DNA from 4 places in the Arthrobacter sp. fls2-241-R2A-172 genome. Region 3 is predicted to be linked to each of the others. Evidence: riboswitches for the same ligand, from Rfam matches in the RefSeq annotation. Region 3 holds a riboswitch; each other region holds the start of a gene.
What was found. Region 3 has a riboswitch for cyclic di-AMP ahead of QRM57_RS11570 (hypothetical protein). Riboswitches for the same ligand answer to the same signal wherever they lie in the genome.
Positions count from the first base shown of each region.

Region 1: another riboswitch for cyclic di-AMP. It lies ahead of QRM57_RS06140 (C40 family peptidase); the one in region 3 lies ahead of QRM57_RS11570 (hypothetical protein).
Region 2: another riboswitch for cyclic di-AMP. It lies ahead of QRM57_RS00605 (NlpC/P60 family protein); the one in region 3 lies ahead of QRM57_RS11570 (hypothetical protein).
Region 4: another riboswitch for cyclic di-AMP. It lies ahead of QRM57_RS02320 (aggregation-promoting factor C-terminal-like domain-containing protein); the one in region 3 lies ahead of QRM57_RS11570 (hypothetical protein).

Region 1 covers NZ_JARVTB010000003.1:121,100-128,919, forward strand. The annotation lists gene serC (phosphoserine transaminase) at 1-715, opposite strand, end outside; gene QRM57_RS06130 (iron-dependent transcriptional repressor DtxR) at 1,010-1,705, shown strand; cyclic di-AMP (ydaO/yuaA leader) riboswitch at 1,921-2,135, shown strand; gene QRM57_RS06135 (M23 family metallopeptidase) at 2,140-2,970, shown strand; cyclic di-AMP (ydaO/yuaA leader) riboswitch at 3,115-3,276, shown strand; gene QRM57_RS06140 (C40 family peptidase) at 3,281-4,021, shown strand; gene QRM57_RS06145 (NlpC/P60 family protein) at 4,120-4,899, shown strand; gene QRM57_RS06150 (HNH endonuclease) at 5,117-5,617, shown strand; gene QRM57_RS06155 (NTP transferase domain-containing protein) at 5,660-6,562, shown strand; gene QRM57_RS06160 (molybdopterin molybdotransferase MoeA) at 6,559-7,820, shown strand, end outside.
Region 2 covers NZ_JARVTB010000001.1:111,290-119,109, reverse strand. The annotation lists gene QRM57_RS00615 (universal stress protein) at 1-150, opposite strand, end outside; gene QRM57_RS00610 (NAD(P)/FAD-dependent oxidoreductase) at 565-1,266, shown strand; gene QRM57_RS00605 (NlpC/P60 family protein) at 1,380-2,165, opposite strand; cyclic di-AMP (ydaO/yuaA leader) riboswitch at 2,169-2,337, opposite strand; gene QRM57_RS00600 (copper resistance CopC family protein) at 2,512-3,144, opposite strand; gene QRM57_RS00595 (NCS2 family permease) at 3,258-4,700, shown strand; gene hutG (formimidoylglutamase) at 4,775-5,722, shown strand; gene QRM57_RS00585 (hypothetical protein) at 5,783-6,244, shown strand; tRNA gene QRM57_RS00580 (tRNA-Cys) at 6,319-6,392, shown strand; gene QRM57_RS00575 (hypothetical protein) at 6,584-6,805, shown strand; gene QRM57_RS00570 (hypothetical protein) at 6,912-7,160, opposite strand; gene hutH (histidine ammonia-lyase) at 7,358-7,820, opposite strand, start outside.
Region 3 covers NZ_JARVTB010000005.1:94,461-102,280, reverse strand. The annotation lists gene QRM57_RS11575 (PucR family transcriptional regulator) at 1-551, shown strand, start outside; gene QRM57_RS11570 (hypothetical protein) at 711-1,862, opposite strand; cyclic di-AMP (ydaO/yuaA leader) riboswitch at 1,865-2,010, opposite strand; gene QRM57_RS11565 (ATP-dependent DNA ligase) at 2,274-3,338, shown strand; gene QRM57_RS11560 (DUF6480 family protein) at 3,400-3,663, opposite strand; gene QRM57_RS11555 (alpha/beta fold hydrolase) at 3,796-4,599, opposite strand; gene QRM57_RS11550 (helix-turn-helix domain-containing protein) at 4,580-4,981, opposite strand; gene QRM57_RS11545 (HPr family phosphocarrier protein) at 5,006-5,284, opposite strand; gene ptsP (phosphoenolpyruvate--protein phosphotransferase) at 5,317-7,002, opposite strand; gene QRM57_RS11535 (TetR/AcrR family transcriptional regulator) at 7,120-7,820, shown strand, end outside.
Region 4 covers NZ_JARVTB010000001.1:485,181-493,000, reverse strand. The annotation lists gene QRM57_RS02330 (response regulator transcription factor) at 1-300, shown strand, start outside; gene QRM57_RS02325 (sensor histidine kinase) at 304-1,836, shown strand; cyclic di-AMP (ydaO/yuaA leader) riboswitch at 1,937-2,096, shown strand; gene QRM57_RS02320 (aggregation-promoting factor C-terminal-like domain-containing protein) at 2,102-2,956, shown strand; gene QRM57_RS02315 (glycosyltransferase) at 3,088-4,443, shown strand; gene QRM57_RS02310 (glycosyltransferase family 39 protein) at 4,440-6,479, shown strand; gene QRM57_RS02305 (ArnT family glycosyltransferase) at 6,482-7,820, shown strand, end outside.

The DNA of each region.
Region 1 (7,820 bases), on a different contig from region 3:
TGGCGGTCTGCAGGTCCAGGAAATCCGGGATCCAGCGCCCGGATGCCTTGATGCGGGCAGCGCGTTCCAGGGCTGCGGGGGAGAAGAGGCCGAGCCACAGCCCGCCATCTGATGCGAAGTTCTTCTGCGGGGCGAAGTAGTAGACGTCGGACTCCGAGACGTCGACGTCCAGGCCGCCGGCAGCGGAGGTGGCGTCCACCAGGACCAGTGATCCTTCGTCGGCGCCCTGGACCCGCTTGACGGGAGCTGCCACACCCGTGGACGTCTCGTTCTGGGGCCACGCGTAGACATCGACGCCGGCTTCGGGTTGCGCCACGGGGCGGGTGCCGGGATCGGACTTGATGATGGAGGAAGCATCAAGGAACGGGGCTTTGTTGGTGGCGGCGGCGAACTTCGAACCGAACTCGCCAAAGGACAGGTGCTGTGCTTTCTTCTCCACCAGGCCGAATGCGGCGACGTCCCAGAAGGCGGTTGATCCGCCGACGCCGAGGACAACCTCGTATCCCTCGGGTGCGCGGAAGAACTGGCTGAGTCCTTCCCGTACCGATCCCACGAGGTTCTTGACCGGGGCCTGCCGGTGGGAGGTGCCCAGGATGGTGGCCGATGCGGCAGACAACGCCTCGATCTGTTCCGGGCGGACCTTGGACGGTCCTGCGCCGAAGCGTCCGTCCTTGGGCAGCAGATCGGCGGGAATGGTGATGCTGTTGTCGCTCACGTGTGGCTCCAATGGGTATCGGCTAGAGATGGGTCGTGGCAGGTGGCATCCGCTGCCCCTTCGACTTCCCAATTCTGCCTGACTCGGCCCGGGGGCTGTAACCTGCATCCGTCATAGTCCGCCACGTGGAATGCGAAGCAACAGGATGCGACCGGAATTATCCAGAGTAATTCCAAATAAGCTAGGCTGGGTGTCGGCGTTCAAGGGCCAGCGGTACACACCGGCTGCCCTGGCCAAGGACGCGGTACGGTGGAGATTACGCAAGGAAACTGCGTTCGAGGAGAGCTGAGCTGGATGACGGATCTGATCGATACCACTGAGATGTATCTTCGGACCATTTTGGAGCTTGAAGAAGAGAACATTGTGGCGCTCAGGGCCCGCATCGCCGAGCGCCTGCGGCACTCCGGCCCCACGGTTTCACAAACCATCGGCCGCATGGAGCGCGATGGCCTGGTGATCGTATCCAACGACCGTCACCTTGAACTGACCCAGATGGGCCGCAAGCGCGCCACCGAGGTCATGCGAAAGCACCGTCTCGCGGAGCGGCTCCTTGCCGATGTCATTGGCCTCGACTGGGCGTACGTCCATGACGAAGCGTGCCGTTGGGAACACGTGATGAGTGAGCGGGTTGAACGCCGGCTCTACGAACTCCTTGAACACCCCACCGAGTCGCCTTACGGCAATCCGATTCCAGGACTCGAAGCCCTGGGCGGCCTGCCGACGCAGACCATTCCGCGGCTCGACATCAACCTGCTGCAGGCCATGGATGGCTACGCCGCCGATTCCCGCGTGGTGGTCAGCCGGCTTGCCGAGCCCATCCAGGTGGAGCCCGAACTCCTCACCCAACTGGACGAAGGCGGAATCCGTCCCGGGGCAGCGGTGTCATTGGAACGCGTCGGCGAGTACATTTCTGTCCGGGTTCCCGGCATCGAGGGAGCGCTTGAGCTTCCACCGGAAGTTGCGGCCCACGTGTTCGTCTCCCTGGGCTGACCTCCCTTCGGGGCGCCGCATCCTCGGGTATGCCGTGTCAAACCTCACTTTTGTGCCCCGCGGGACAATGTGACCTGCGGTTTTCCGGGATTGATGATAAGGGCGTGCGTCGTCCTGTTGATAACGAATTTATTACTGCAGGCTTTAATCGCCTATAGTTATCTACTAGCGCCGATACCAAAGCGTTACCTGATCCGGAGCCGAGCTCTGCCAGCGGATCAGGTGTGCCATCCACCACTGGCAGAGGCGGGGGAACCACAAGCGGCTGTCTAAAGAAGCAGCCTTGGGGTGAAGTCCGCAGCAGAAGTGCCCATTTACGCAAGTCCCTCCTGGGATACCTGTGTGCCATGAGCGCTTCGTGCGGACCGGGTCTTTGAACTCTCTGACCCGAATCCGACAGCTAACTTCGCAGGCTTTCCAGAGAGGAACAGAGTTTGACATCGCAGAACGTCAGGGGTCGTCGCCGCGCCACCGGCCCCGCTGTTGAGCTGCGGCCAGCCCGCGCAACAATGGAGGTCCGGCCCCGTGACACTGAGCGCCAAGTCCGCCGCCGTAAGAGCCCATTGCGCCAGGTTGCCGATTTCGCCGCAGCCAGTGGTGTCGGCCAGAAAGCCGGAGTAGCCCTCGCTGCCACCGGCTTGGCGCTGACTGTCGGACTGCCGGCCACAAGCCCCGTGATGGCAACGTCGGAGTCGGGCCAGTCCGAGTCCGCCCTCGCCGTTTCCGGCGGCAGCCAGCCAGAGGTTTCCGCGGCCGCATCGGCAAAAATCGACTTTAGCCGCGCCGCCGTCGCAACCGCAGCTGACCCCGACGGCAAGCTGAAGCAATTGCTCAGCGCCCAGTCGGTCGGCAGCATCCAGCGCGCCTCGTCCGTAGGCACGCTTGCCAGCCCCTTGGACAGCCTGGTCACGGCCTCGCCGTTCGGCTACCGGGTCAGCCCCCTCACGGGCGGCACGGGAGACTTCCACCGCGGCCAGGACTTCGTTGCCCAGTGCGGCACCGCGGTGCATGCGGCTGCCACGGGCAAGGTCACTTTCGCCGGATGGCACGAGTATGGCGGAGGCAACCGCGTGGTAGTGGACCACGGCAACGGCCTCGAGACCACCTATAACCACCTGTCGTCCTTCAACGTCAAGGTCGGGCAGACCGTCACCCGTGGCGATACCGTCGCGTTGAGCGGCACCACGGGCGCTTCCACCGGCTGCCACCTCCACTTCGAGGTCCAGGTCAACGGAGAAGTTGTAGACCCCATGGGCTGGCTCTAAGCCAGTTGATGGTCGCCTCTCGCATTTTGCGACACCCCGTGACCTGAATGTGACATTCGCGTTCAACTGTTGTACCGTACAAAGCGCATCGGCTTTTTAGGGGGCCGATGCACTTGAGTGGATTGCCTAGCTCTGCCACCACTCAAGGTCCGTTCGCATAAATCGTCTGGCAGGGGCGGGGGAACCACTTTTGGTCTTCGATAGAAGGCCTTGGGGTTAAGTCGCAAAAGCTTCCTTGAAGCAACGCGGCCGGATGACTCCCATCCGAATCCGACAGCTCACCTCGCAGGCATTGGGAGAGGCTACCTACGTGTCATCACGCACTACCCCTGCGCGCCACCGCGCTGAAACGGTTCGTACGAACCCCTTGAACACTCTTTCCAAGGCTGTTTCGTCCAACGCCGGTTCGGTTGGCCGTCAGGCCGTCGTCCTGGCAGCAGCTTCGGGCCTTGTCCTGACCGCCGGTCTTCCGGCTACGGCAGCTGATACGGACGTCTCCAAGTCGGAAGCCTCCAGCACCCAGCAGATGGTGGCAACCGCCGTCGTCACCGCAGAGCCAACCGCCACCGTGGCCTTCGAGAGCCCGGTCGTGGCCACCAAGGAAGCCCCCAAGGTTGTCCAGCGTGCATCGCAGGTCACCCAGCGCGCCGCTGGTAGCCAGGACGCCGCAGCAGCAGTCACCGCAAAGTCCTCCGAGGTTACGGACGGTGCTGCAAGCGCTGCTGCTTCGGGCCTCGCCGCCATTGCCTACACCGGTATCGGCCACCCCTACGTATGGGGCGGCACCACCCCCAACGGCTGGGACTGCTCCGGCTTCACCCAGTGGGTCTACGCGCAGGCCGGCATCAGCATTCCCCGCGTCAACGCCTGGACGGCCATGAAGCCCACCAGCAACCCCCAGCCCGGTGACCTCGTCATGCAGAACGGCGGAGCCCACGTCGGCATCTACGTCGGCAACGGCATGATGATCAGCGCACTGAACCCGAGCCAGGGCACTCTCCTGCACTCGGCAGCCTCCACGGGCACCTCTTCCTTCTTCACCCTTCGCTAGAAAACATCCGGTTCGTGGCCGGCCAGCATGCCCCCAAGTGCTGGCCGCCCATTACCCGCGTGTAACCCCACTGCACGCGGATACGAAAAGAGAAAATCATGACCAGTGCAAACAAGGTTGCACGGCATCGCGCTGAGGCCCCCAAGACCAGCTCGCTTGCCATCATCGCCAAGGCTGTCGGCGGCAACGCCGGTACTGTGGGCCGCCAGGCCGCCGTCATCGCAGCGGCTTCCGGTCTGGTCCTGACCAGCGGTGTCGCGGCCAACGCCGCCGAAACCAACGTTGACCGTGAATCCACCGCGACGTCCACCCTCGATGTCCAGGCAGTGGTCCAGTCGACCATCGCTGCGGACTCCACGGTAGCCATTTCCTACGAACGGCCCGTCGTCACCACGGTTGAAGCTCCGGCTCCCGTGGAGAAGAAGGCCCCCGCCAAGGCAGAAGCCAAGGCCACGGAGGGCGCCAACACGGCTGCTTCCACCGGCAACGCGACGCTTGCCGTCAACAGCTCGGCTACGTCTGCCAAGGCTCCGGCAGCTTCCAGCGGCCTCGGTGCAGCTATCGCCGCCGCAGCTTACGCCCAGCTCGGCGTGACCCAGGACTGCACCATGCTGGTGACCAACTCCCTGGCAGCCGTGGGCATCCACTTCCATGACTGGCCGGCCGGGTACCTCTCCTTGGGCCGTACCGTCAGTGCTGCAGAAGCCCAGCCGGGCGACCTCGCCTACTACGCCAACGGCGGTTTGGCCGGGCAGGCCCACATCGCTGTCTACGTCGGAAACGGCATGGCAGTGCACGGTGGATGGAACGGATCCACCACGGCATTGTTCAGCGTCAACGTCGGCTCCGGCCCGGTTTTCATCCGCGTCAACGGCTAATAACGTACCTTTTGGAACACCCCGCAGGCTTCGGCCGACGGGGTGTTCCGCTTTAACCACGCATGAACATTTGCCGACACCGCACGGGAAACGACAGAAAAATTCGTTGATACGGCATATAAGTGCTTACCCTTATCTTGTCGATCCACAGCCCGTACATGCAGAGGGCAGCCGGCCCTCGTGCCCCTGACGGGTGCGGCCGTGAAGAGGTACGTGCATGCGCACACTCGTTCTGAATGCTGGATATGAACCGCTGGCGGTAATAACATTCCGCCGGGCGCTGGTCCTTGTGCTGACTGGGAAAGCGAGCGTAGTGGCCGAAGGCGACGAGCCTGTCGTCGGGCCACAGGAGATTCTCGGACGACCATCCGTGATCCTCCTCAACCGCTACATCCGTCCCAAGTACAACAGGATCACCGCTGTGAGCCGCCGGGGCGTCCTTCGCCGCGACGGTCACCGCTGCGCCTACTGCGGGAAGACAGCGCACACCATAGACCACGTCCACCCCAAATCCAGGGGCGGCGCGGATTCCTGGGAAAACCTGGTTGCGGCGTGCTTGAAATGCAACAACGCCAAGAGCGACCACACGCTGGCTGAGATGGGTTGGAAACTTCGTTTCAAACCCGGCGTGCCCCAGGGAACCATGTGGCAGATCAAGGAACTCGAGAAACCTGCGCCGGACTGGGACCCGTTCCTGTTGCCGGAATCCGCTGCCTGATCGATTTCTGACGACTCCGCCCGCCCCGGGTAATCTGGGCGGATGGAGTTCAACGCCGTCGTCCTGGCGGGTGGCAGGGCCACCCGCCTCGGTGGCGTGCCCAAGCCGTCCTTAACGTACGACGGCGCCACCCTCCTTTCGCATGCCCTGCAGGCATCGGGCGGTGCAGCCGCCGTCGTGGTTGTAGGCCCTGAGGTTCCGGGCAGCGACGCGGCCCTGTACGAAGGCATACTGAGGGCGCGGGAAGAGCCGCCGTTTGCGGGCCCTGCTGCGGCGATCGCTGCCGGGCTGGCGGCGCTGAGGGCCCGGGCCCTGCCGTGTCCGTGGACGCTGGTTTTGGCGTGCGACATGCCCCACGCTGCCCGAGGAGTCGATGCCCTCCGGAACGCGCTCAGGAACCATCCGGACGTGGACGGTGCCATGGCGGTGTCTGCAGACGGTCGTAAGCAGCCGCTGCTGGGTGTTTACAGCACGGCGGCCCTGGAACGGAAAGTGGCGGAAGCCAAGGGCGGTTCCGGCTTAACGGACTCTTCGGTGTTCCGGCTGCTTGCTAGGCTGAACCTGCTGGATGTCGCCGTCCCCGCCGGTGCCACGGATGATGTGGATACCTGGGATGACGCCACGGCGTTGGGCATTGACTACGACTTGGAGGCCGACGTGAAGAGCCAGGAAGAGACGCTCGAGGAATGGTGCCGCACTTTGCTGCAGGCATTCGAGCTGGAAGGCGTCGAAGTGGACGTCAATGAGGTCCTCGCCGTCGCCGGAGTAGCTGCGCATGCGGTGGTGCGTCCCGCTGCTCCCTTGACCACGTTCATCGCCGGGTACGCCGCCGGCATGGCCCGCGGGATCGGCCAGGCCAGCGACGATGCCTCCATGAAGGCGGCCTTGGACCTGGCACGCAAGGTGGCCAAGGAGTACGTGGAGACCGGGACAGACGCCGAATGACCGAGGCCCCCAGGGAGGGCCATCACGCGGCACACACGTGGCAGGAGGCCCGCAGCCGGGCATTCGAGGTTGCTGCGCCCATCCCGCCCGGTCCGGTCCCGATCAGTTCCGCCATTGGCCGCACATTGGCCTCGGATGTCCTGGCCGTGCAGGACATGCCCCACTACGCGTCGTCGGCCATGGACGGATGGGCCGTCAACGGCAGTGGTCCGTGGATCCTTAGCGAGCCCGGGCAGCGGCTCGCACCACACCAGGCGAGCCCCATTGTCACTGGTGGCCTGATTCCGCCCGGCGCCAAAGCTGTGTTGCGCAGCGAGAGCGGCGAGATTACGACGGACGACGACGGTCTGCCGATCCTTGCGCTTGGCGGCACAGCGAAACCGGGCGAGCCACGCAACGGCCAACATATCCGTAAAGCCGCCGAAGAAGCCGTGGAGGGGGAGGTCCTGCTCAAAGCGGGGACGGTACTGAACCCGGCGCACATAGCATTGGCGGCGCTGGCCGGACTGGACCATCTGAACGTTCAGGGCAAGCCTTTGGTCCGCTTCCTCCTGACAGGCTCGGAGGTAGTAGTGCAGGGGGTTCCAGGTCCGGGGCAGGTCCGGGACACGTTCGGTCCGCAGTTGGGTTCTGTCGTGGAACTTTTGGGCGGCATCGCCGGTGAGCAGCTCAGGGTTGGTGACAGCTATGAAGAGTGGCTGGCCGCCCTCCAGGATACTGAGCCGCTGCTTGGCGGACCTGACGCGGACGCCGAACCGCCGGCCGACGTCGTTATTACCACCGGGGGCACCGGGCTCTCGGGGACGGACCACTTCCGGAAGGCGGTGGCCGAGCTCGGAGGCGAGCTGCTGATTGATGGCATCGCCATGCGTCCGGGCCATCCCGCGGTGCTGGCCGAGCTTCCCGACGGCCGGTTCGTGCTGGGCCTGCCCGGGAATCCGCTCGCGGCGATGATGGCCTTGTTCACGGTGGGTGGGCCCCTGTTGGCGGCCTTGGGACACGGCAAACTTGAAGACGTCGCCGAGGTGCCCTGCGGCGCGATGATTGACGCGGACCCCGGCCGTACCCGCCTGATGCCCTTCAGGCTGATGTATGGCCTGGCGTCGCCGGCCCAGCATGTGGCTCCCGGGATGATGCGCGGCCTCGCAGCTGCGGATGGGGTCATGGTGGTCCCGCCGCACGGAGTGCAGATGGGGGAATTGGTCCCTGCGTTCGCCCTGCCTTGGGGCAAGCCGCTGCCCGCACCCAAGCCGGCGGA
Region 2 (7,820 bases), on a different contig from region 3:
GAGCTGGCGACGCTCTGCTTCACGCGCTGCCCAGACCAAGGCGCACTGGCCGTGCTCGGATCCGTCCACTCCAACGACGATGCCGCCGGGAGCAACCGCCGATTCCTCGCCATCGCGTGGCACTTCATTGTGTCCTTCGTGCTGGTCCATGGGGCCCGCCTCTCCACCTACTGCTTGATGTTCCGGCTATTCTGCCAGAGGTTCTCCGCACTGGATTCCCTGACTCTTCAAATGTCAATGGCCGGGGTAGGAGAATCTTGGAATCTCTCCTTCCAATGCCCACTATTCTCGGTCGGAAGTGCCGAATCAAGGCGACTTCGGGCTATGTGCATAACGGTCCGGGCTCAGTTCAAACCACACGGGATCGGCCTGCTGGCGGACACGAAAAACACGACGCCGGGAAGGCTACCCATGGCCGAAAAAGTTCGGTAGTGTTCGAGTCACCGAATAGCCGGGCAGCGTGTCTCATGACACACCCCGGCTGTTAATTTGCGGCCGCTTGGGGAACTCGGACGCGATCCCACGCGATGCCGCAGGGCACACACGTCAAGGAGGAACCAAGCAGTGTCACTCACGCCTGATTCCGGCACGGAACGAACCACCACAGTGGTCATCGGCGCTGGCCTCTCCGGTCTGGCTGTTGCCAGCGAGCTTAGCCGCTACGGGGTGGGCTCCATCGTCGTTGACGGGTTCGGATCGCTCTCAGCCACCGGGCCTTCGACCCACACTGGAATGCTCCAGCGCTGCGACATCGCCGATCCCGCCATGCAGGAACGCAGCGAGATTCTCCGCCACCTGCGCAACTACGCCGCCAACCATCAATTGGACGTTCGCAGCACCACCCGCGCCGTTCGCCTGGATTTCCTGGGCTCCGACCCGTCGCAGCAAATAGGGCACGGCCCCACCGGAAGCACCGCATCGGCCACCCTCCGGGGCAGGATCGTTTTCGGCCCCCTCGAATCCACTCCCCGTCAGTGGGCGGTCCACACCGCCCAAGGTGTCCTGCTGGCCGACCACGTCGTGGTGACGCGCTGCGCCCAGAGCCAGCTGCGCCGGATGCTGGCAGAACTTGGAATTGCCGTCGGCCAGAATTTCGCCGCGGCAATGCGTGCCGTGGGGATGCACCTTGTAGGCGTCGGAGAACTCATTACCCCGACTCCCAAAGAAGTCCTTCGGCAGGCCAAAGCTGTGGGGCAGGCAATTTCCGCCAGGGTGGCCCTACCGGCAGGCAACGGCATGGCCGGAAGCGGCGTAGCCATCGCCTAGGACGGCCGCTTCACCGCCACTGGAACTTTTGCGCACATTTCTTAACGCCAAAGGCCGGCACCCTCGAAGAATGAATCTTCGAAGATGCCGGCCTTTGAACTGAAGCGTGAGGCTTATGCGCCTGCGCGTACGTACGTGATGGGACCAGTTGCGGTCAACCAGCTGATCGGGTGGATACCCGTCTGGTTGCCGTTGATGCCACCGCTGATGGCCTGGCCGTTGCCGATGTAGATTGCAACGTGGCCGGACTGGACGATCATGTCGCCGGGCTGGGGGCTGCTGACGACCTTGCCGTAGTTCATGAACTGCATGGGCGCGAGGTCACCAACGGGGATACCTGCGGAGCCGAGGGCCCGCTCCACCATGGCGGTGCAGTCCTGCATGATGCCGATCTGGGCGTAAGCCGAGGCGACCATGGCGGCGTTGACTCCACCGACGGCCGGTGCAGCGGCTGCAGGAGCAGCGGCGGCCGGAGCGGCTGCAACTGACGCGGCAGCCTTTGCTACAGGAGCGGCTGGTGCAGTTGCTGCCACTGCTGCTTTCTTGGCAACAGGTGCCTCGACGACGGGAGCCGGCTTCTCGATGACCGGAGCTGCTACGGAAGCAACAGCAGGGCGCTCGAAGTTGACGGTAGCCGTAGCTGCGGCGGTTACAACCTTGGTGGGAGCCTCGGAAACGGTCTCGGCGACCGTGGCGGGGCTGGAGTCACGCTGAACCGGGGTCTCGGCTGCGTGGGCAGCGATGGAGCCGGTCAGGACAAGGCCCGAAGCCGCTGCGATAACAGCTGCTTGGCGGCCAGCGCCGGAAGCGTTGCTGGCGACTGCCTTGGAGATGGAGATGAACGGATTAGGACGTACGCTGTCCGCCTTACGACGGCCGCGAAGAATGCTTGAAGACATGAAAAAGCCTCTCCCGATGCCTGCGAGGTTAGCTGTCGGATTCGGATGGGAGTCACCCGGCCACTATCCCCCGCTGTTCAGCGGAAGCATCGTGACTTCACCCCAAGGCACGCTCGAAAGCGACCTAAATTGGGTTCCCCGTCTCTGCCGTAAGGTTTGTCTGCGAACGGATTCCGGACTGCGGCAGAGCTAGGCAATCAGGCCGGAAGTGCCCGCTACGTGGAACAGGCACAGCTACTACGGTACGCGATGATCTCGCCGAAGTCACATTTAAGTAACGAGAACCGGGGTTTTGGCGTGTCGCAGTGACCAATCCGAGATATTCGCAGCTACGTAGAAAAGCCTGTTATTCCGCGGAATCGCCCGCATCTGAGTCGTTCGAGGCTGCAAGTTTCTTACGTGCGGTAACGGCGAGATAAACAACGAGGCCGATAGCAACCACGGCCAGTCCCACGATGCTCCACGGGAAGGGTTGCGATGCGTCCGCGGCCGGGGTGCTGGTGGCCGTTCCGGGTGCGGCAGTTCCCGCCGTCGGGACCGTATTGGAAGGTGCTGACGACGACGGCGCGGCGCCCGCGGTGCCGCTCGTCGCCGTCGTGCTTCCAGCAGCGGCCTTGAACGTGAAGGTGCCCTCGATGGGGTGCGAGTCGGAGCTAACGACCCTCCAGACCACGGTGTATTCGCCGGCCGGCGCGCCTTCTCGGATCTTCTGGACCGCCTGGTTGTCGATGATTTCGACGGGCCCATCCGCCCAGTTTTCGCCACCCGCAGTGACCGTAACGCCCGATCCGATGGCCAGCGGCCGGTTGTTGAACGTGATGGAGACCGACGCCGGGACAGCTGCCACGCTGGAGCCGTTGGCCGGCGCTGTGGATTCGGCGACGTCGTGCGCGGAGGCCGGGCCCGCGGAAAACAGCAAAGCGGATGCGAAGGCCAGGGCGGCAACGACGGCGGCCAGAAGCGGGCGGATGGTGCGCATGGGGCGGTTTCTCCTAGTGTTGGCTTCCTTACAGACTAGGCGAATCGTCAGGGGGCCCATATCCGACGGCATAGGATTTGAGGGCACACTCCCCTCGATCCCCGGAGTCCTTCATGCTTAAACAAGGTTCTGCCATCGACCGCTACTTCAAAATTTCCGAGCGTGGCTCCACATACTCCCGGGAAATCCGAGGCGGCTTCGCAACCTTCTTCGCCATGAGCTACATCGTGGTCCTCAACCCCCTGATCCTTTCCGGGCAGGATTCCAGCGGAGCGTCGCTGGGATTCACCGCCGTCGCGGCCACCACGGCATTCGTCGCGGGCATCCTGACCATCCTCATGGGCGCCTGGGCCAAGCACCCGTTCGCCGTGGCCACGGGCCTGGGCGTTAACGCGTTCGTAGCGGTGACCGTCGCCTCGCACCCGGGCCTGACATGGCCGGACATGATGGGCCTTGTGGTGCTCTCGGGCCTGACCATGCTGATCCTGGTGCTCACCGGTTTCCGTACCGCCGTGTTCAAAGCCGTACCGGAAGCGCTCAAGACAGCGATCGTGGTGGGCATCGGCCTCTTCATCGCCCTGATCGGCCTGGTCAATGCAGGGTTTGTCCGCCGCATCCCTGACGCCGCTGGCACAACCGTTCCGCTGGGATTGGGCGTCGACGGGAAACTGCTCGGCTGGCCCACCCTGGTGTTTGCCTTCGGCCTGATCCTGACCATCGCACTGGTGGTCCGCAAGGTCCGTGGCGCCATCCTGATCGGCATCGTGGCATCGACGGCTTTGGCCGCCATCCTTGAGTTCACGCTCCACATCGGCCCGAGCAACGACGGCACCAACATCAACCCGCGCGGCTGGTCCCTTGTTGCCCCGACCCTGACCAAGTGGGGTGCACCGGACCTGTCCCTCATAGGGAAGGCCAACCCCTTCGGCGCGTTTGAACACCTCGGCTTTATTGCCGCAGCGCTCCTGGCATTCGTGATCCTTTTGAGCATCTTCTTCGACGCGATGGGCACCATGGTCGGCCTGGCCAACGAAGCAGGGACCGTTGACAAGGATGGCAACATCCCCAACGTTGACCGGGTCCTGCAGGTGGATGCCCTCGGCGCGATCGTCGGCGGCGGCGCATCTGTTTCCTCCAACCAGATCTTCGTTGAGTCCGGCGCAGGCATCGGCGAAGGCGCACGCACCGGTCTCGCCTCGATCGTTACCGGCGTGTTGTTCCTGGTGGCCATGTTCTTCACGCCGCTGATCAACCTCGTCCCCTTCGAAGCCGTGGCGCCCGCGCTGGTTGTTGTGGGCTTCATGATGGTTTCCCAGGTGGGCAAGATCGACTGGCAGGACTGGGGCGTGGGCATTCCCGCCTTCCTGACCATCGCCCTCATGCCGTTCACGTACTCCATCGCAAACGGCCTGGGTGCGGGGTTCATCTCCTTCGTCCTGATCCGCACGTTCCAGGGCCGCGCCCGCGAAGTACACCCGCTCATGTGGGCCGTAGCCGCCGCGTTCCTGCTGTTCTTCGGAATCGGAACAGTGGAGGAACTGCTGGGCGTCAAATAGCCCAGTCCGCAATCCCAGACACACCCCACCTCTTTTTGCTGGTTTCGGCATCGGAGGTGGGGTGTGCTTTAACCATGGAAACAAGCGTCCCCACAGTAGATGTCAGCCCCACCCCGTGGACCGGCCGGTTCGACGGCGACGGCGCCGAGCATCGCCGCTGGTGGCAGGCCGTTGCCCCGCACACGCCCGAAGCCTCCGCAGCAGCCGTGCGCCCCACCGTCGTGCTTGGTTTTTGCAGCGACGCCGGGGTGCTTCGCAACAAGGGCCGCACAGGTGCGGCAGCGGCCCCTGCCGCGATCCGTTCGGCACTTGGCCCGCTTGCCTTCCATCTGGGCCGGGACGTGTTCGACGCCGGTGACGTAGTTGTGGAGGACGACTCACTGGAAGCGGGCCAAAAGCGCGCCGGCCGCGCTATTTCGGTACTGCTCGACGCCGGGAACCTCACCGTGGTGCTAGGCGGCGGACATGAGACCGCGTTCGCCAGCTACCTGGGCGTTGCCGGTTCTGAGGTGCTCCAAGGCAAGCGGCTGGGCGTCCTGAACCTGGATGCCCACTTTGACCTGCGAGATGACCCCACGCCGAGCTCGGGCACCCCGTTCCTGCAGATGGCCCGCGCGGAAGCTGCCGTGGGACGCGAACTGCAGTACGCCGTCGTCGGAATTTCCGAACCAAACAACACGCGGACGCTGTTCGACACGGCGGACCGGCTCGGCGTGAAGTACCTGCTCGATGAACAGTGCTCGGCGGAAGCCGCGGAGCACTTTGTTGCCGATTTCCTGGCCGGCGTGGACGCCCTCTACCTGACGATCGATCTTGACGTGATGCCTGCTTCAGTAGCCCCCGGGGTAAGCGCACCCGCCGCGTATGGGGTGCCCTTGCCGGTGATCAGTGCGATCTGTCGCCAGGTTGCGGCCAGCGGTAAGTTGCTCCACCTTGACGTCGCAGAGCTGAATCCGGAGTTCGACATCGATTCCCGGACTGCCAAAGTCGCAGCCCGGTTGGTGAACACCCTCCTCGCATAGGTTCGCGGGCCCTTTCCCGTTCGCACTCCGCCGTTTAGCCTGTGAGGAGGAAGGACGGCGATGAGCGCAATTCCTGTGCAGGACAAGTGGGCCTGGGTCTCCGGGCTACTCGCTGTTGGGTTGGGGCTGGCCGCCCACATGGCCGCTGGCGGAAGCGCCCCGGCCATCCCCGTCGTCTTGGGCTTCGCCGCGCTGTGTTGCCTGGCTGCGCAACTCCTGGCCCGCTGGGTCCATGGGCCTTTGCTGTTGCTGCTGGCATCCGGTGTGGCGCAGCAACTGTTGCACTTGGGGTTCATCGCGTTCGGAGGCTACTTCCCCGGCACCGGGCTGGTGGAGCACCTTCATGGCACGGGCCAAGGGCTCGGCGATGTGCCCGCGGCGGGTGCCTCCGACGGCGGCTCGCCGCACATCATGCTCTACACCCATATGGCTGCCGCGATTCTTACCCTCGTAGTGACCGCCGGAGTAACCAGGCTTCTCAATCGCGCGTCACTGAGGGCAACCGAGGGCAACACCGCGTAGTCCCGCGTAGTCCCGCGACAGGCAGGGCAACGAACGTTGGAAACCGCGTATCCGGGCACCTAGTGTCGTTGGAGCGTGGTGTACCCAAGAGGCCAGGGAGCTGCCTGCAAAGCAGCGCACGCGGGTTCGAATCCCGCCACCACGTCCAATCGCCCTCCCGGATCATCCAGCGAGGGGGCACATAATGCGGGCGTTTCGTCCAAACATTGGCATAAGGTGCCACCTCGGCGCGCCTGAGACCCAGGTCACGGAAGTGGGAGTCATCTTACAGATATATGCCTTCCTCCGACTATGATTGATGGGTCGCCCTCGCATGCGGCAATTAATAGGAGGCCCCCAATGACCCCTGCAATGATTGCAGAACGCGAAATCCGCCTGTCCTTTTCCAAGGCAGACGAGATCCACGACGGACTCGACCGCGCCGTGGATGCACTGATCGAAAACGCAGCAGCAGACGCTAACTGCGGCATTCTGGTGACCCGGCACGAGCCAGGCACCTACACCGTGGCTCTGGACGAATCCGTTCCCTTCGGTCAGACCCGCGAAGTACTCGCTGCCTGATTGTCGTCCCTGACGGCACCCACGGCAGCGAACAAAAAACCGGGGCCCGTTGCCTCTCCGCATCTACTACCCGCGGAAAGGGAACGAGCCCCGGTTTTTGTTTAAGCTACGCCCGGCGGAGAGTCACGCCGTCGGACTTCATGAACAGTTCCTTGCCCTCTTCGGTGACACCAGGTCCCGAATGTTCAAGCCACACGACGTTCCCGCTGCTGGAAATCTCCTCGATCCGGCCGGTTGCGATGACGTGGGCGTACTTGACCACTTCCACCGACTCGCCGACTTTCAGCATCCTCCAGTCCGAAACCGTAGCCGAGTGGGTGCTTCGCCTGGACAGGACTGCTCCGCGTGCCTTCATTGAACTTCTACCCCTTTGTGGATGTTCTTTGTTGTGTATTGAGTTGTGAACGGTTGACCGTCAAGCCCACGGCAACGCTGGCGTGGACGTGACGTACACCATAAGTTCTACTACATTTGCCGCGCCCCGGTGGTTGCGTTGCGGACAAACACCGGGGCATGACAAATCTGCTCACGAAATGAGCGTTTTATTCGACGTCAGGCCAAAATCCCGACGGCGGATTCGGCGGCCGCACGAACGGCGCCGGAGCCAACCAAACGGTCAGCCGCCTCCAGTTCCGGTGACAGGAACCGGTCGGTTCCCGGCCCCTGGACCACTTCACGAAGCACCTCAAGCACGGCCGCGCCGGCCGGGCCAGGGGTGAGTTCGCCGTCGGACATTTGCGTCCGCATGTCGATGGCGCGGGCGCTGGTGACGAGCTCGACGGCGAGTACCCGACGCAGGTTCTCAACAGCCTTCCGCAGCTTCCGGGCAGCGTGCCAGCCCATGGACACGTGGTCTTCCTGCATGGCGGAGCTCGGGATGGAGTCCACCGACGCCGGAACGGCCAGCCGCTTGTTGTCCGAGACAAGCCCGGCCTGCGTGTACTGGGCGATCATCAGGCCGGAGTCAACGCCCGGGTCTCCGGCGAGGAAGGCCGGCAGTCCGTGGGAGCGGGCC
Region 3 (7,820 bases):
CGCATTCGGTGGTCCTGTTCCGGGAATCAGGCGGGAGGGCAGACCACGCACAGGTGCTGGTGCACTACCAACTGGAACTCGCCAAGCGCGCCGGAAGGACGGTGGACCGCGTCATCCTTGGCATCAGTGAACCATTCCAGGTGATCCGGCAGATCTCCAGCGCCTACCGCCAGTCCAAAGTAGCGGCCCAGGCTGCCGCGGTTGACCTGCCGCTCGGCGAGCTCGTGGAAAGCCGGGCGGTAGGGGTTTACCAGCTCTTTGATCGCCTTTTGGCGCCCGGTGGCTGGGATGACACCGGATCGGTCCACTACCGGACGCTGGAGGATCAGGACAGGAACGGCGAGCTCCTCCCGGTCCTGGAGTTGCTCTACGACAATGACGGTTCCGTCCAGGACGTCGCAGCGAAGCTCCATCTCCACAGGAGCAGCATCTACAACCGGCTGGGCCGGATCCGCCAGCTCATCGGGGCTGACCCGTTGAGCGGCGCGATCCGGCTTGAACTGCATGCGGCCCTGAAAGCACACCGCTGGGCACGGCGACCCAGGATCTAGGCGCCCTGTGCTCCCTGTTTCGGGGATCCGAGGACTAGGAACGCCTCAACCGCTGGCAGCTCCAGCGGCCCATCCTTCGCCTGAAGGTGGCGGTCCGGCTGCTGGTGCAGTACCGGCCATGCCATCCGATCGGCGTTGCCGTACGGGGTAGCCGGGTGCTCACTTCACGGCCTTCTTGGCGGCGTCCAGGATCGCGTCGAGGGCGGTCCCAGTGGATTGCGGGTTCGTTCCGGCGGTGGGGTTCCCGGTGGGGCGCGGCTTGGGAGTGGCGGGCGACGTCGGCGTGGGTGTCGGCGCGGGCGTCGGGGTGGTGGTCGGCGTCGGCGTGGTTGTCGGGGCCGGAGACGGTGCCGTGGTGACTGTATCGGCGGGCACATCGGTGGGGGCCGGGGCAGGCTGCGTCGGGACTGCCGCGGAGGCACCCGGCGCTGGGTTAGCCGCCGACGGCGCCGCCGAAGGAACCCAAACCGGGGCCGCAAGCGAGACGTGCGGGGCCGGAACCGACGACGGCGACACTTCAGAAGGTGCCTCGGGGACGGTCGCCGGCTGACCGGCTGCCGATGAGGATGACGCTGTTGGCGCTGCCGACGAGGCCGATGGTGAGGACGCGGTGGAATAGGAAGCCCGAGGCCCGGGCGCAGTCGAGCCCGACTCCCTGTCCCCATGGGCGCTCGCATCCTGGGCGGGGGTTTCATGGCCGAAGAACGGCAGCTCAAGGGCCTGGCCGAGGCCTCCCGCCGTGAGCACCAGTCCTACAGCGCCGGCAACAACGGCCATACGCTGGCTCATCTGCTTGACCGATGCGGCCTTTCGAAGCACGGCTTGGGGTTCGCGGTTGAACGACGACGACGAGCCAAAGCCGGTCCTGGCGGGGACGGGAGTAGGTGCCGGCCCGGCAACGTCGACGATGGGGATGGCTGCCGTGGCGGGCTCCGATGGTGTGGACTGCTGCGTGTCCGGCTTGGGTGCCGGCTTGGCAACGTCGACGATGGGGATGGCTGCAGTGGGAGGGCCCGGTGTGGTCGACCGCGGTGCCGCGGCTTGGGCTGCCCGTACTGCCGGGATCGCGGCGGTGGCCGGTTCTGCGGGTTCGGCTTCAGCCCGGGCTGCCCTTTCCCGCTCCGCTGCACGGGCGGCCGCGCGCGTGGTGGGCCTGGCAGCAGCGGTGGGTTCCGGCGTCGTGCTTGGTGCCTCAGGCGCCGTTGCTGGTTCTGTGGCGGATCCGCTGGCTTCGGCCCGACGGCGTCCGGTTGGCTTGGTGCGCTCGCGTTCGATGAGGGCGCGGCGCGGCTGATCCATGGTTGGGGACATGGTGGTTGCCTCTCAACGCCTTCGAGGTTAGCTGTCGGGTTCGGACGAGGCCGTCCGGCCGCCTCAGCGGCTTCACCCCGAGGGCTTGGAAACAAGCCCGGGAACTGTGGGTCCCCCGCCTCTGCCGCGGGTCTGGCGGATCCCGGATTGCGGCAGAGCTCGGCGTCAATCCGGAAGCGGCCCAGCGGAGATACGGGTCGCCCTACGACGGTACATGAGCCGGAAAGTAAAGTCACATTAATGTAACGGACGGTAGGTCGGGCTAAACCGGAGGCTCCGGGCGCCTACGCTTCGGGGCCGGTGCGGGAGCCGGCAGCTGGTGCTGGATCTCCGAGTACTGCCCCCAACACGGCCAAGATATCCACCGCCTAAGACTAGCTTCGGCGTCCGACGGCAGGGTAGACATTTCCTATGGACCTGCCAGTGATGCCGCCCGTCTCGCCCATGCTTGCCAAATCAGTTCCGGACATCCCCGATGTGGGTCACTACGAGCCGAAGTGGGATGGCTTCCGGACCATCGTTTTCAAGGATGGGGACGAGGTCATCCTGGGCAGCCGCAACGAGAAGCCCATGACGCGCTACTTTCCCGAGCTGGTTGAGGCGCTGAGGAAGAACCTCCCGGAGAAGTGTGTGATCGACGGTGAGATCGTCCTGATCGAGGGCAACAGGTTGGAATTCGAGGTCCTCCAGCAACGGATCCACCCCGCGGACAGCCGGGTCAGGATGCTCGCCGAGAAAACGCCGGCTTCCATGATCGCGTTCGACATCCTGGCCTTGGGCGAGGAAGACCTGATGGGCAAGCCGTTCTCAGAGCGCCGGGCCATCCTGGAATCCGCTCTTGCCAAGGCCGAACCGCCTGTCTACGTCACTCCAGCAGTAACGGATCTCGAGCGGGCCAAGGAATGGTTCGTGCAGTTGGAGGGCGCGGGCCTGGACGGGGTTCTCTCCAAGCCGCTGGATGGAACCTACCAACCCAATAAGCGCGTGATGTTCAAGACCAAGCATGTTCGGACCGCGGACTGTGTGGTGGCCGGGTTCCGCTGGCACAAAACTGCGAAGGTGGTGGGTTCCATGTTGTTGGGGCTCTACGACGACGCCGGTCGGCTGCGCCACGTGGGGGTGGTGGCATCGTTCCCCATGGCCAAGCGGGAAGCACTGGTTGCCGAGCTTGAGCCCTACCAGGTGGATCTCGCTGATCACCCGTGGGGCGAGTGGGCCAAGCAGGACGAGGCTGCCGGTGGTTCTCGGATGCCTGGTGCGCAAAGCAGGTGGAGCGGGGGCAAGGACTTTTCGTTTGTACCACTGCGCCCCGAGCTTGTGATCGAAGTGGCGTACGACTACATGGAGGGCGACAGGTTCCGCCACACCACGCAGTTCCGCCGCTGGAGGCCGGACCGGACTCCGGAGAGCTGCACGTACGCGCAACTGGAGGAGCCTGCCGATTACGATCTCGGGGAGATCCTGAGCCTGCCGTAGAACGTTGCCAGCCCGCTGTTACGTTGTCGGCCCGCAACGTAACAGCGGGGTAGCGACGAAATTACTCTTCGTGTCCCTGGTCGCTGCTCATGCTGCCTTCGGCCGGCGGCGTTTCGCCCGGGGGTACCCCTCCGCCTGGCTCCAATCCCGTGACGTTGCCGTCCAGGGGATCAGGGTTGGCAGAGGCCGCGGGATCGTCGTCCTCGTCCTGGCGCATGTCCGGATCTTCGTGGATGCTGTCCGCATCGGCGGTGGTGTCGAAGGGTCCGGTCGCGCCGCTCACGCCGAAGGTTTGGGGATCGTCTTCCGGGTCATAGCTGGTCATGGTCAAACCCTTTCGTAAGCAGACTTACTATTCGCTTGCCTGGCCAGCCTAGCGTGATCCCGCCGGAGCCAACAAGGGGCACCCAACCCAGGCTCCGGCGTCGTGCCCCAGCGCCTAGCTGTGCTGGGTGGCCTAACTGTGCTGTGTGGTCGCGGCGACGAAGCTGCGGATGGCGTCCCCCACCGCTTGCGGCCGCATATGCTGCGCTACGTGCCCCACTCCGGGAATCTCCACCAAGCGCCCTTGGTCCACGGTTCGGGAGAGCCGGAGCGACCAGTCGGGGCCTGCCACCTGGTCCCGGCTTCCGCGCAGGACCAGCACAGGCACCTTGATGCCGGCCAGCCGCTTTTCGGTGGGATAGCCCATCATCACCGGGAGTTCGGTGAGGTACCAGCGGAGCCCGCAGCGGAAGTAGTCGGAGATGACGATCCAATTGGACGAGGGACTCTCTCGCAGGACGCCGTCCAAGGTAAGCGCCAGCGATTGCCGGAGGATACTCTTGTGCCTCGAATCCACCACCGGCCCCATCAACACCAGGCGCTGGACCCGCTCGGGCGCATGCAATGCCGCTTCGATGGCAAACTGCACACCCATGGAATGACCCACCAGGACGTACCGATCGATGCCCCGGGACGCCAAGGCTTCCGCGATGAAGGCGCCATAATCCTCCACCTGGAGCTGCCTGTCCGGCTTGGCGGTCCCCGCGAAACCGGGCAGGTCGAAAGAGTAGGTTGGTGCGTGGGCGGCGAGAACGGCGTGGAGCCGCGACAAATACCGGTGCGACACCCCGACGCCATGGATCAGGACGTACGCCGGTTCGTCCCCGGAGCCAGTCGCGGGTGTCCCAGCGGTCCAGTGGATCCGGCCGGTCAGGCCCGAAACCTCGACGTCCGCCGCCTCAAACGTGGGCCGCTGCCTACTCGCTGATGTGGTCATCGCCATCCCCGGACTGATTCTTTCTCTGCGTTTCCAGCCACTCCATAATTGCTGCCTGCCGGATCCGACGATGCGTGCCCCGGTACTCCACGGGAATCTCGCCACGATCGGTCATGTTGCGCAGGTACGTGTGCGAGATGCCCGCGAGCTCCGCTGCCTGGGATGTGGTGAGCATTTCCTCCACGCTGCTGACCGTCACCGTATCGCCCCGGCCCAGCCGGGCAAGGAGGTCGACGACGGCGTCCCTCGCCTGATCGGGCAGGCGGTGGACTGTGCCGTCCACGAACACAGTGATGTCGTTGCTGTCCTGGAGGGAACGCGCGAGATTCCGGGCGTCGTCGGCGGGGAGGCCGGCCGTGACGCGGGGAGCTATCAGTGCCATGCCAGAAGCCTAGCCCGGAAGGACCTATTCCGCGTCCAGGTCCGTCTCCAGCAGCTTTACCAGTGCGTCCAGCGCGGCATCGGCGCCATCGCCCTCGGCCCGCAGCACCACAACGTCCCCCTTCGCTGCGCCGAGCGTCATGAGCGAAAGGATGCTGGCGGCGTCGAGCGCGTCATCGGCAGGGGCACCCTGCATGGCAATGGTGACCTCCACGGGCTGTTCGCCGGCTGCCTCTGCGAAGAGTGCGGCCGGGCGGGCGTGCAGGCCGGAGCGGCTGGCGATGGTGGCTGTGCGTTCAGGCATGGTTTTCTCCTGGTATTCCGGACGGATAGGGGCTAAAGCCCGAGCTCTTCAAGCACGGGAAGCTTGGCGCGGACCCAGTCGCGCGCTTCGGTGGCGCTGGGAGCTGACAGGGCAAGGCGGGCCAGCTCCTGTGCTTGTTCCAGCGTGACGGTCTTCAACACGGTGCCGACTGCAGCCAGGGAGCGCGCGGTCATGGACAGTGTGTTGACTCCCAGCCCGGTCAGTACGACGGCGAGGGCCGGGTCCGCGGCGGCCTCACCGCAGACACCCACCGGCTTGTTGTTGCCTTCCTGGGCTGAACCTTCCACCGTGAGCTGCACCAGGCGGAGCACTGCGGGCTGCCACGGGGTGTTCAGTTCCGCGAGGGGCCCGAGTTGGCGGTCGGCGGCCATGGCGTACTGCGTGAGGTCGTTGGTGCCGAGGGAGGCAAATCCGACTTCGCGAAGGACGGTGGCGGATGTGAGGGCGGCTGAGGGAACCTCCACCATCACGCCCGGTGTCTTGATCCCGGCCGCAGCACACAGCGAGGCGAAGCGTCCGGCTTCGGCCGCCGTGGAGATCATGGGAGCCATGACCCAGACGTCGGCCTCGGATTCGGAAGCTGCCCGGGCGATGGCTTCGAGCTGGCGCTCAAGGACACCCGGCGTGGTGAAGTCCGTACGGTACCCGCGCACACCGAGTGCAGGGTTGGGTTCGGTAGCGTCCGTGAGGAACGGGAGGGGCTTGTCGGCGCCGGCGTCCAAGGTCCGCAGGACCACCTTCTTGCCCGGGAATGCATCAAACACGGCCTTGTACGCCGCGGCTTGCTCGTCCACGGAGGGTTCGGTGTCGCGTTCCAGGAAGCAGAATTCGGTGCGGAAAAGCCCGACTCCCTGGGCTCCGAGGCCGGCGGCTGCCACGGCGTCCTTGGCACCTCCGACGTTGGCGAGGAGCGGTACCGGGTGGCCGTCCGCCGTCGTACCGTTTCCGTCGAATTCGGCGAGGGTGGCGGAGGTTTCCGCCCAGGCGGTCGCAGCTGCGCGCTGTTCCTCGCCCGGTTCAAGGGTGACAGATCCGGCCGCGCCGTCCACGTACACTTCGGAGCCGTCGGCGATCGAGTCGACGCCGTGGGCGGCAACCACTGCCGGCAGGCCGAGCGAGCGCGCGATGATGGCGGTGTGCGACTGTGGTCCGCCTCCGGACGTTACCAAGGCGAGCACTACGGCCGGATTCAGCGTCGCGGTGTCGGCGGGGGCGAGGTCCTCGGCCACCAGGATGAAGGGGGTTTCGGAGGACGGGATGCCGGGAGCGGGCACGCCACGAAGTTCGGCCACAATGCGGGCCCGCACGTCCAGGACGTCCGTGGCGCGTTCGGCCATGTAGCCCCCGAGGTTGTGCAGCATTTCGGAGACGGATGCACCGGCCTCCCAGATGGCGCGTTCAGGGGAGGAACCGGCGTTGATCAGCTTGGCTGCCGATTTCAGGAGCATGGTGTCCTTGGCCATCAGGGCCGTGGCCTCCAGGACGGCTTTGCCATCGCCTGAGGCAGTGTCCGCGCGGCCCTTGAGCTCGTCGTGGACGGATTGGGCTGCCGCCTTCAAGCCGGCGACGGCGTCTTCCGGACTCAATCCCGCGGCCAACCTTTCGCCCGACGGCGGTTCGCTCACCGGCTTGGGCATCTGGCGGACGGAACCAATGATGCGGCCAGGGCTTACCCCTACGCCTTGGAAATTCTGCACTGAATCCTCTGTTCCTGCTTGTTGGTTCAGACCCGCCGGCGACGGCACCGGGAGCCCCATAAATAACTCTTGTGAGCCACTTCATATAGCAACGCTATAGGTGCTAGGGTAGCGGTTATGAGTTTCGATGACCAGCTTCCGCCCAAAATTCGGTTGCTTCGCGCAGCTGCCGAATTGCTGGCGAATTCGGAAGGGTCAGCGGTCTCAACGCGCCAGATCACCAAGCTTGCCGGGGTCACGGCGCCCACGCTCTACCACCACTTTGGCGACAAAGAAGGGCTTTTCGACGCCGTCGTTTCCGCCGGTTTCGAAGAGTACGTGGCGGGGGAGCGGGATTTTGCGCCGTCCGGGGAGCCCTTGGAAGATGTCCGGCGGATGTGGGACAACCACGTCCAGTTCGGCCTGACCCAACCCCATCTGTATCTGGTGATGTTCGGCAACATCAGGCCGGAAAGCCGCCCAGCAATCGTGGCCGATGCTGAAGCGCTTCTGGAAGAGATGCTGAACAAGGCCGCTATCTCCGGTCAGATCAACGTGCCGCCCCGCGAAGCGGCACGAAGCATCCTTGCGGCCAACGTGGGCGTCACGCTCATGCTGATCGCAGAACCGGTGGAAGAACGGAACCTCGAGCTCTCAACGATGACCCGGGATTCCATGATTTTTGCCGTCTCCACGGACACCGCCCGTGGCGCCGCAGCGGACGACTCCGGCAAGTCCTCGGTTGTTGTTGCGGCAATCGCCCTGAATGCGGCACTGCAGGCCTCGCATTCGGACCAACTATCCAGCTCTGAACTGAAGCTTTTCCTTGAGTGGCTTCA
Region 4 (7,820 bases), on a different contig from region 3:
GCTGAGCTCGTTGTGGGTGATCTGATCCTGAACGTGGACACCCGGGAGGTCACCCGCGCCGGGGAGGACATTGCCCTGACGGCAACCCAGTTCGAACTCCTGCGCTATCTCATGGAGAACCCGAAACGGGTGGTCAGCAAAGCACAAATCCTTGACCGGGTGTGGGACTACGACTTCGGCGGCCAAGCCAACATCGTGGAGCTCTACATTTCCTATCTCCGCAAGAAGATCGAAGCGAAACACCCTCCAATGATCCATACCGTTCGCGGAGCCGGCTATGTCATCAAACCTGCGGACTAAGCCTTGAGCGCACTCTCCGGGGTTGCCAGAAGCCAGCAGCGCAATTGGCTCAATCCCTCCACCTGGCATTTGCGCACTCGCCTGGTCCTGGTGGCGATGGCTTTGCTGGTGGCCATTTGCGGCGCAGTCGGGGTGGTCAGCTACGCCTCGATGGATATGGTCTTCAACAAGCAGCTCGACAGGCAGCTGGAGCAGGCCTCGCTCCGCGCGGACCTATTCGGCAGACCGCCGTCGAGCTTTCCAAACTCCCCGACAGGACGCCCGGACCCGCTGGAGGCCCGCGGTCAGGCGGCCGGCACGCTGAGCGCCCGTATCGACGGCTCAACGGTGCGCAGCTCCGGGTTGATCGACGCGCGGGGCAATCGCGTCTCCTTGTCCGCCGACGATGAGCAGGTCCTGCTCGCGCTGCCGACAGGTGACGGCCCGGTTGACCGTTCGCTGTCCAACGGCGATTACCGGCTTATGGCCGTGAAGACCAATTACGGCGACGTGATCGTCACTGGCCTGCCGCTCGCGGACAAGCAGACCGCAGAGGCTTCGCTGGTCTGGACCATGGTTCTGGTGTCACTGGGCGGCCTGGTGGTGATCGGCCTTGTGGGGACCGTGATCATCCGTCGCACCATGCGGCCCCTGGAGCAGCTTTCCGATGTCGCCACCAAGGTTTCACGGCTGCCTCTCGACGCCGGTGAAGTGGCACTTGCGGTGCGCGTCCCGCCGTCGGCCTCCCATCCCGGGACCGAAGTGGGGAGCGTGGGCCACGCCCTGAACCAGATGCTGAACAACGTCTCCAGCGCGTTGGAGGCCCGTCAGGAGAGCGAGACCAAAGTGAGGCAGTTCGTTGCCGATGCCTCGCACGAGCTCCGGACGCCGCTGACCGCCATCCGTGGCTACACCGAGCTGCTTCGGATGACCGAGACCTTTACGGACGACGGCAGGAAGTCCTTGGCCCGGGTACAAAGCCAGTCCGAACGCATGACTACGCTGGTGGAGGACCTGCTGTTGCTGGCGAGGTTGGACGAGGGCCAGCCGTTGAAGGTCACGGACGTGGACCTGACCCAGTTGGTGGTCGAGACCGTGAGTGACGAAAAAGTCATGGCGCCGGACCACATCTGGCAACTGCAGCTCCCCGGGGAGCCCGTCACCGTACGCGGCGATGCCACGCAATTGCACCAGGTGCTGGCGAACCTGCTCTCGAATGCCCGCAAACACACCGACCCGGGAACAACGGTGGTCACTGGAGTCATGCTCTCCGCGGATGGCAGCGCAGTGGTGACCGTGACCGACAACGGTCCTGGCATACCGCAGGAATTCCAGAGCCGCATCTTCTCCCGTTTTGCCCGTGCCGACGCGGCGAGATCGGGCTCGGAAGGGACCTCGGGGTTGGGCTTGTCGATAGTGGAATCCATCGTTCAAGCGCACGGCGGAAGCGTCGAAGTGACGTCCAGGCCGGGGCGCACCGAGTTCGCCCTGCGGCTGCCTACCGCCACTACCGAACGCCTGCAAAGAATCCGGCAAGACGACTCACCGACTTCGTGATCTCTGTTACCTAAATGTGACTTCTGCGGAAACCTCCTGTACCGTCGAAAGGGTGGGTTGCCCCTAACCGGCCCACATCCGGGATGCGCCGAGCTCTGCCACTTCCCGGAGTCCGATCTTTCACCGAGGCAGAGACGGGGGACCCAGAGTCTCCGGGCCCAGGCATTTTGCCGGCCCTTGGGGTAAAGCCGCAGCGTGATGCGCGGCCGGATGACCTCATCCGAACCCGACAGCTAACTCCGCAGGCGCTGAGAGGTAATCACAAATGTCTGAATTTAACGATCAGACGCGCCCTTCCGCGCGTCACCGCGACCAGAACGACACCCAGTTGACCAAGTCGCAGACCGTCCTCAAAAAGGCCGCCCGTGAGGGCAAGTCCGGCAAGCGCATGCCTGTTGTAGCGGGCGTCATCGCCGCTGCACTGGGCGTTGCATCGCTCGGTACCGCCGCCAACGCAGCCTTGAACCTCCCCGAGGCAAGCCGTGTAGCCGGCACCCAGGCCGCTGCACAGGTCAGCACCAACAAGTCCGCTGAAGTTTCCGCTTCGATGGACGCCGCAGCTGCCAAGGGTGCAGCCGACCGGGCTGCTGCAGACAAGGCCGCCGCCGACAAGGCCGCAGCCGACAAGCTCGCCGCTGATCAGGCCGCTGCCGTGCAGGCTGCCGCCGACAAGGCAGCTGCCGATCAAGCCGCTGCCGAGAAGGCTGCTGCCGACAAGGCCGCTGCTGACGCTGCCGCCGAGCAGGCCGCCGACGCTGCTGCCGCCGCCGCTGCCCAGGCTGCAGCCGCTGCTGCCGCCCCGAAGGCAGTGGACGATCCCGCCGGTGCGAAGGCCTACGCCGCCAGCATCCTTGGCAGCTACGGCTGGGGCGCGGGCGAAATGACCGCCCTGAACACGCTGTGGGAGAAGGAATCAGGATGGCGGACCACTGCCACCAACGCTTCCAGCGGTGCGTACGGTATTGTCCAGTCGCTTCCGGCCGGCAAGATGGCTTCTGCCGGTGCGGACTGGCAGACCAACTACCAGACCCAGATCAAGTGGGGCCTGAACTACATCAAGGAACGCTACGGATCCCCGTCGGCCGCCCTGGCCTTCCACTTGGCCAACAACTGGTACTAAGCCAAGAGCTTTCCCGAAAAGCCGCTCCCGTTCCGGGGGCGGCTTTTCGCGTTCCCGGAACGGGAGACTTACACAGTCGCGTCACAGCTTCCGCCTAAAGCACTCACAATCGGCGGCCTCACTGTGAATGCATGACGCTCATAGATCCCGCCACCAGTGCGCTGCCGAACCCCGCCCATTCGGGGACCTTCGCCGCTCCTGCCTTGCCTTACCGGCAGCCGCGGCGCTTTCCCGTGGACACACGGACCACGGTCCCTGTCCTGGACGTCACCATTCCCGTCCACAACGAAGAGACCGACCTCGAGGAATGCCTGCGCCGCTTGCACGGGCACTTGGTGGAGACGTTCCCGCATACGTTCCGCATCACGGTCGCGGACAATGCGAGCACGGACAACACCTTGAAGATCGCCGAGCGCCTGGCCCGCGAGCTCCCCGAAATCGGCGTCATGCGCTTCGAGGAGAAAGGCCGGGGCAACGCCCTCCGGCAGGTCTGGCTCGCCTCCCCGTCCCCGGTGCTCGCCTACATGGACGTGGACCTCTCCACGGACCTGGCTGCCCTGGCCCCGCTGCTGGCTCCCCTGATTTCCGGCCATTCGGACCTTGCCATCGGGACGCGGCTCTCCCGCAACTCCCGTGTTGTCCGCGGGCCCAAGCGCGAGTTCGTCTCCCGCAGCTACAACGTCCTCCTGCATACGCTCATGGGCGCCCGGTTCTCGGATGCCCAATGCGGTTTCAAGGCCATCCGGGCAGACGTCGCCCACAGGATCCTCCCCCACACCCTGGACAACGCCTGGTTCTTCGACACCGAACTCCTGGTCCTGGCCGAGCGCTGCGGCCTCCGCGTCCATGAAGTCCCCGTCGACTGGACGGACGATCCGAACTCAAGTGTCGACGTCGTACGAACCGCCCTGGCCGACCTCCGCGGAATGGCGCGCCTGACGCGCGACCTCGTCACCGGGCGCATCCCTGTCCCCGAACTGCGCGCGGCCTTGGCCCGCGGCCCATTGCCGGCGTCGTCGCGAACATCGGAATCGACCCCACGAGCCAGCCTGTTCGGGCAACTGGTGCGCTTTGCGGTGATCGGCGCGGCGTCCACAGTGGCCTACCTGCTGATCTTCCTGCTGTGCCGGGGATTCATGGACCCGCAGCTCGCCAACTTCCTGGCCCTGATCGTGACGGCCGTCGCCAACACAGCCGCCAACCGGCGCTTCACGTTCGGCATCCAGGGCGGCAGCCACGCCCGCCACCACTTTGAAGGCTTGATTGTTTTCTGCATCGGCCTGGCACTCACCTCGGGCGCGCTGGCCCTGGTGCACGGAACCACGACGCCGGACCGCTGGCTTGAGGTGGCAACGGTAGTTGGCGCGAACCTCGCCGCGACCGTGGCCCGCTTCCTGTTGTTCCGCCTGTGGGTGTTCCGCCGACCCGCCACACCAGCCCCTCAAACCGAGGGTTCCGACAAGACCACAGAGGTGCCAGCGAAATGATCACCGCCCTTCAGCCAAGCCATGCCGTTGACGAACCTGTGAAGTCCCCGGAAACACCAACCCGCCTGCAGCGCCTCGTTTTCGGACAGCAACCACGCTGGGTACGACCGTCCGCCGCCGGGCTTCTGGTGGGGACCGCGTTCCTCTATCTCTGGAACCTTGCCGCCACCGGATACGCCAACTCTTTCTACGCCGCAGCTATCCAAGCAGGCACCAAGGACTGGACGGCACTCTTTTTCGGCTCCCTCGATGCCGGCAATGCGATCACGGTGGACAAGCCGCCGGCATCCCTCTGGATTCCGGCCTTGGTTGGCAGGATCTTCGGCTTCTCCCCTACCAGCATGCTGGTTCCGGAGGCTCTCATGGGGGTCGCCGCCGTCGGGCTTCTGTACCTGACGGTCAAGCGCGTGTCCGGTCCCGCGGCAGGGCTCCTCGCCGGTGGCGCTTTGGCGCTGACCCCCGTTGCTGCCCTGATGTTCCGCTTCAACAACCCCGACGCCATGCTGACGTTGTGCCTGGTGTTGGCCGCATACCTGACAACCCGCGCCATTGAGAAGGCCGGCTTGAAATGGTTGGCCGCGGCAGGCGCAGTGGTGGGGCTGGCTTTCCTGAGCAAGATGCTCCAAGGGTTCCTGATCGTGCCGGGTTTGGCACTGGCCTATCTGTGGGCCGCTCCCACAACTCTGGGCAAGCGGATCCTGCACCTCCTTGCTGCGGGCGCGGGCATCGTTGCCGTGGCGGGTACCTACATTGCGATCTTCCAGCTGACTCCGGCGTCGGCCAGGCCTTATATGGCCGGCTCGGAGGGAAACAGCTTCCTGGAACTCACCTTCGGCTACAACGGGCTGGGGCGCATCACCGGTTCGGGTGAGGGCGGCGCCGGCGGCGGCATGCCCGGCGGTTCCGGTGCGGACGGCGGTCTGCCGGGCGGCGGGGGCTTCGGTGGCGGTCTGCCGGGCGGTGGCTTCGGTGGCGGTGGCTTTGGTGGCGCTGCGGGACTGGGCCGTATGTTCGGGACCAGCTTTGGCGGTGAAGTCTCATGGCTCCTGCCCGCGGCGTTGATCCTGCTGGTGGCCGGGCTGTGGTTTACCCGCCGCGAAGCCCGCACGTCGCGAAGCCGCGCTGCCCTGCTGATGTGGGGCGGCTGGCTGGTTGTCACGGCCGGCATCTTCAGCTTCATGAGCGGCATCGTCCACCCGTACTATGCAGTGGCCTTGGCACCGGCTATTGCCGCACTTGTCGGCATCGGATGCGTCGAACTCTGGCGCGGCCGGGCGTCGTGGATGCCCCGGATCGTGCTGGCAGTGGTGGTGCTGGGAAGTGCGCTGTGGTCCGCGGTACTCCTCGGCCGGGATGCCTCGTGGCTGCCGTGGCTGCGTATCGTGGTGGTGGTTCTTGGTGTCCTTGCTGCAGCCGCTCTCCTGCTTCGTGTGGATCAACTGGGTGGCACCAGGCTCAAGGGTGGCCTCCGGCGGCTGCCTGCTGCCGCCGTCGTCGTGTTGTCGTTGCTCGCCGGCGGTCTCGGATCCGGGGCATGGACCGTGGCTACTGCGGCGACTCCGCACTCGGGTTCAATTCCGACGTCGGGACCTGCCGGTGCGGCCAGCGGCGGCTTTGGCGCCCGGGCAGGACTGGACACCCGAGCAGGACTGGACACTGGAAGCCGCGACTTTGGTGGTGCAGGAGGCGGTCCGGGCGGGAGCACCGCGAACGCCGAGCTGACGGCGCTACTGAAATCCACCACCACCAAGTGGTCTGCCATTGTCTCCGGAGCCACCCAGGCCGCTGACCTGGAACTCGCCACGAACACCAGCGTGATCGCCCTTGGTGGCTGGAACGGCGGCGACCCCTACCCCACGCTGGCCCAGTTCCAGGACATGGTAGACACAGGCCAGATCAGCTACTTCATCTCCGGCGGCGGCATGGGCGGCGGCATGGGCGGCCGCGGTGGCAACTCCGAGGTCGCGGCGTGGGTAGCTGCAAACTACCAGGCCCAAACCGTTGGCAGCACTACCGTCTACAAGCTGGTGGGCTGACTATGACCACGTACTTCAAACCGCTGACCGAACCAGCAGGACAGGCGAGCACGGCACAAAGCAGCCGTCTGGCGCCAGGAAGCCGGGCCGGACATCGCAGCAACCGGGGCCCCGTCCGGCACCGCCTCGAACTCACGGCAGTCCTTTTGGGAACTGCAGTCCTTTACATCTGGGGCCTTGGAGCTTCCGGCTGGGCCAACGCGTTCTACTCCGCTGCTGCCCAGGCAGGCTCGCAGGACTGGACAGCGTGGTTTTTCGGCTCGTCCGACGCCGCCAACTCCATCACTGTGGACAAACCTCCGGCGGCACTCTGGATCACTGGACTGTCCGTCCGAATGTTCGGCCTGAGCTCCTGGAGCGTCCTGGTTCCCCAGGCGTTGATGGGGGTGGCGACGGCGTGGATCATGTACCTGGCCATCCGCCGGGCAGCGCTCCCTGCCACGGACAACCTCCGCTTGGCGCACCGCGCTGGCCTCCTGGCTGCCGCGGTCCTGGCCCTGACGCCGGTAGCCACGCTCATGTTCCGCTTCAACAACCCGGACGCATTGTTGGTCCTGCTCATGACAGCCGCGGGCTATGCCGTGCTCCGTTCCATCCAGGACCGGAAACTGCGGTGGCTCATCCTTGCCGGGGTATTCCTGGGCTTCGGATTCCTGGCCAAGCAGCTTCAGGTCCTCCTGGTGGTTCCGGGCTTCGGGCTCGCCTACCTTGTCTGTGCTTACCCTAGGCCGGGCCGGCGGGTACTCCACCTCCTGGCCGCAGGGGGCGCGATGGTGGCGTCGGCTGGTTGGTGGATTGCCGCCGTCGAGCTTGTTCCCGCGGACCTGCGCCCCTACATCGGCGGCTCGCAGAACAACTCGATCCTGGAATTGACGTTTGGCTACAACGGCTTGGGGCGCCTCAACGGCGACGAGACCGGCAGTGTGGGCGGGGGCGGCAACGGGTGGGGCACTCCGGGCTTGCTGCGCATGTTCGGCACGGAGTTCGGCGGCCAGATCGCGTGGCTCATTCCGAGCGCACTCATTCTTGGCGGCGCACTCCTGTGGCTGGGCCGCCGAGCGCCGCGAACAGATGTGGTCCGTGCGTCGGTCATTGTGTGGGGTTCATGGCTGCTGGTGACCGGCCTGGTGTTCAGCTACATGCAAGGCATCATCCACCCCTACTACTCGGTGGCGCTGGCTCCTGGAATTGCCGGGCTGGTGGGCCTGGGCGGCGTGCTGTTGTGGCAGCGGCGCTCCCGGCTCCCTGTCGCCCTGCTGCTGGGGGCGTCACTGGTGGCCGCGGGGTTCACGGCCTTCGCCCTCCTGGGCCAGGCTCCGGCGTTCCTTCCGTGGCTGCGGT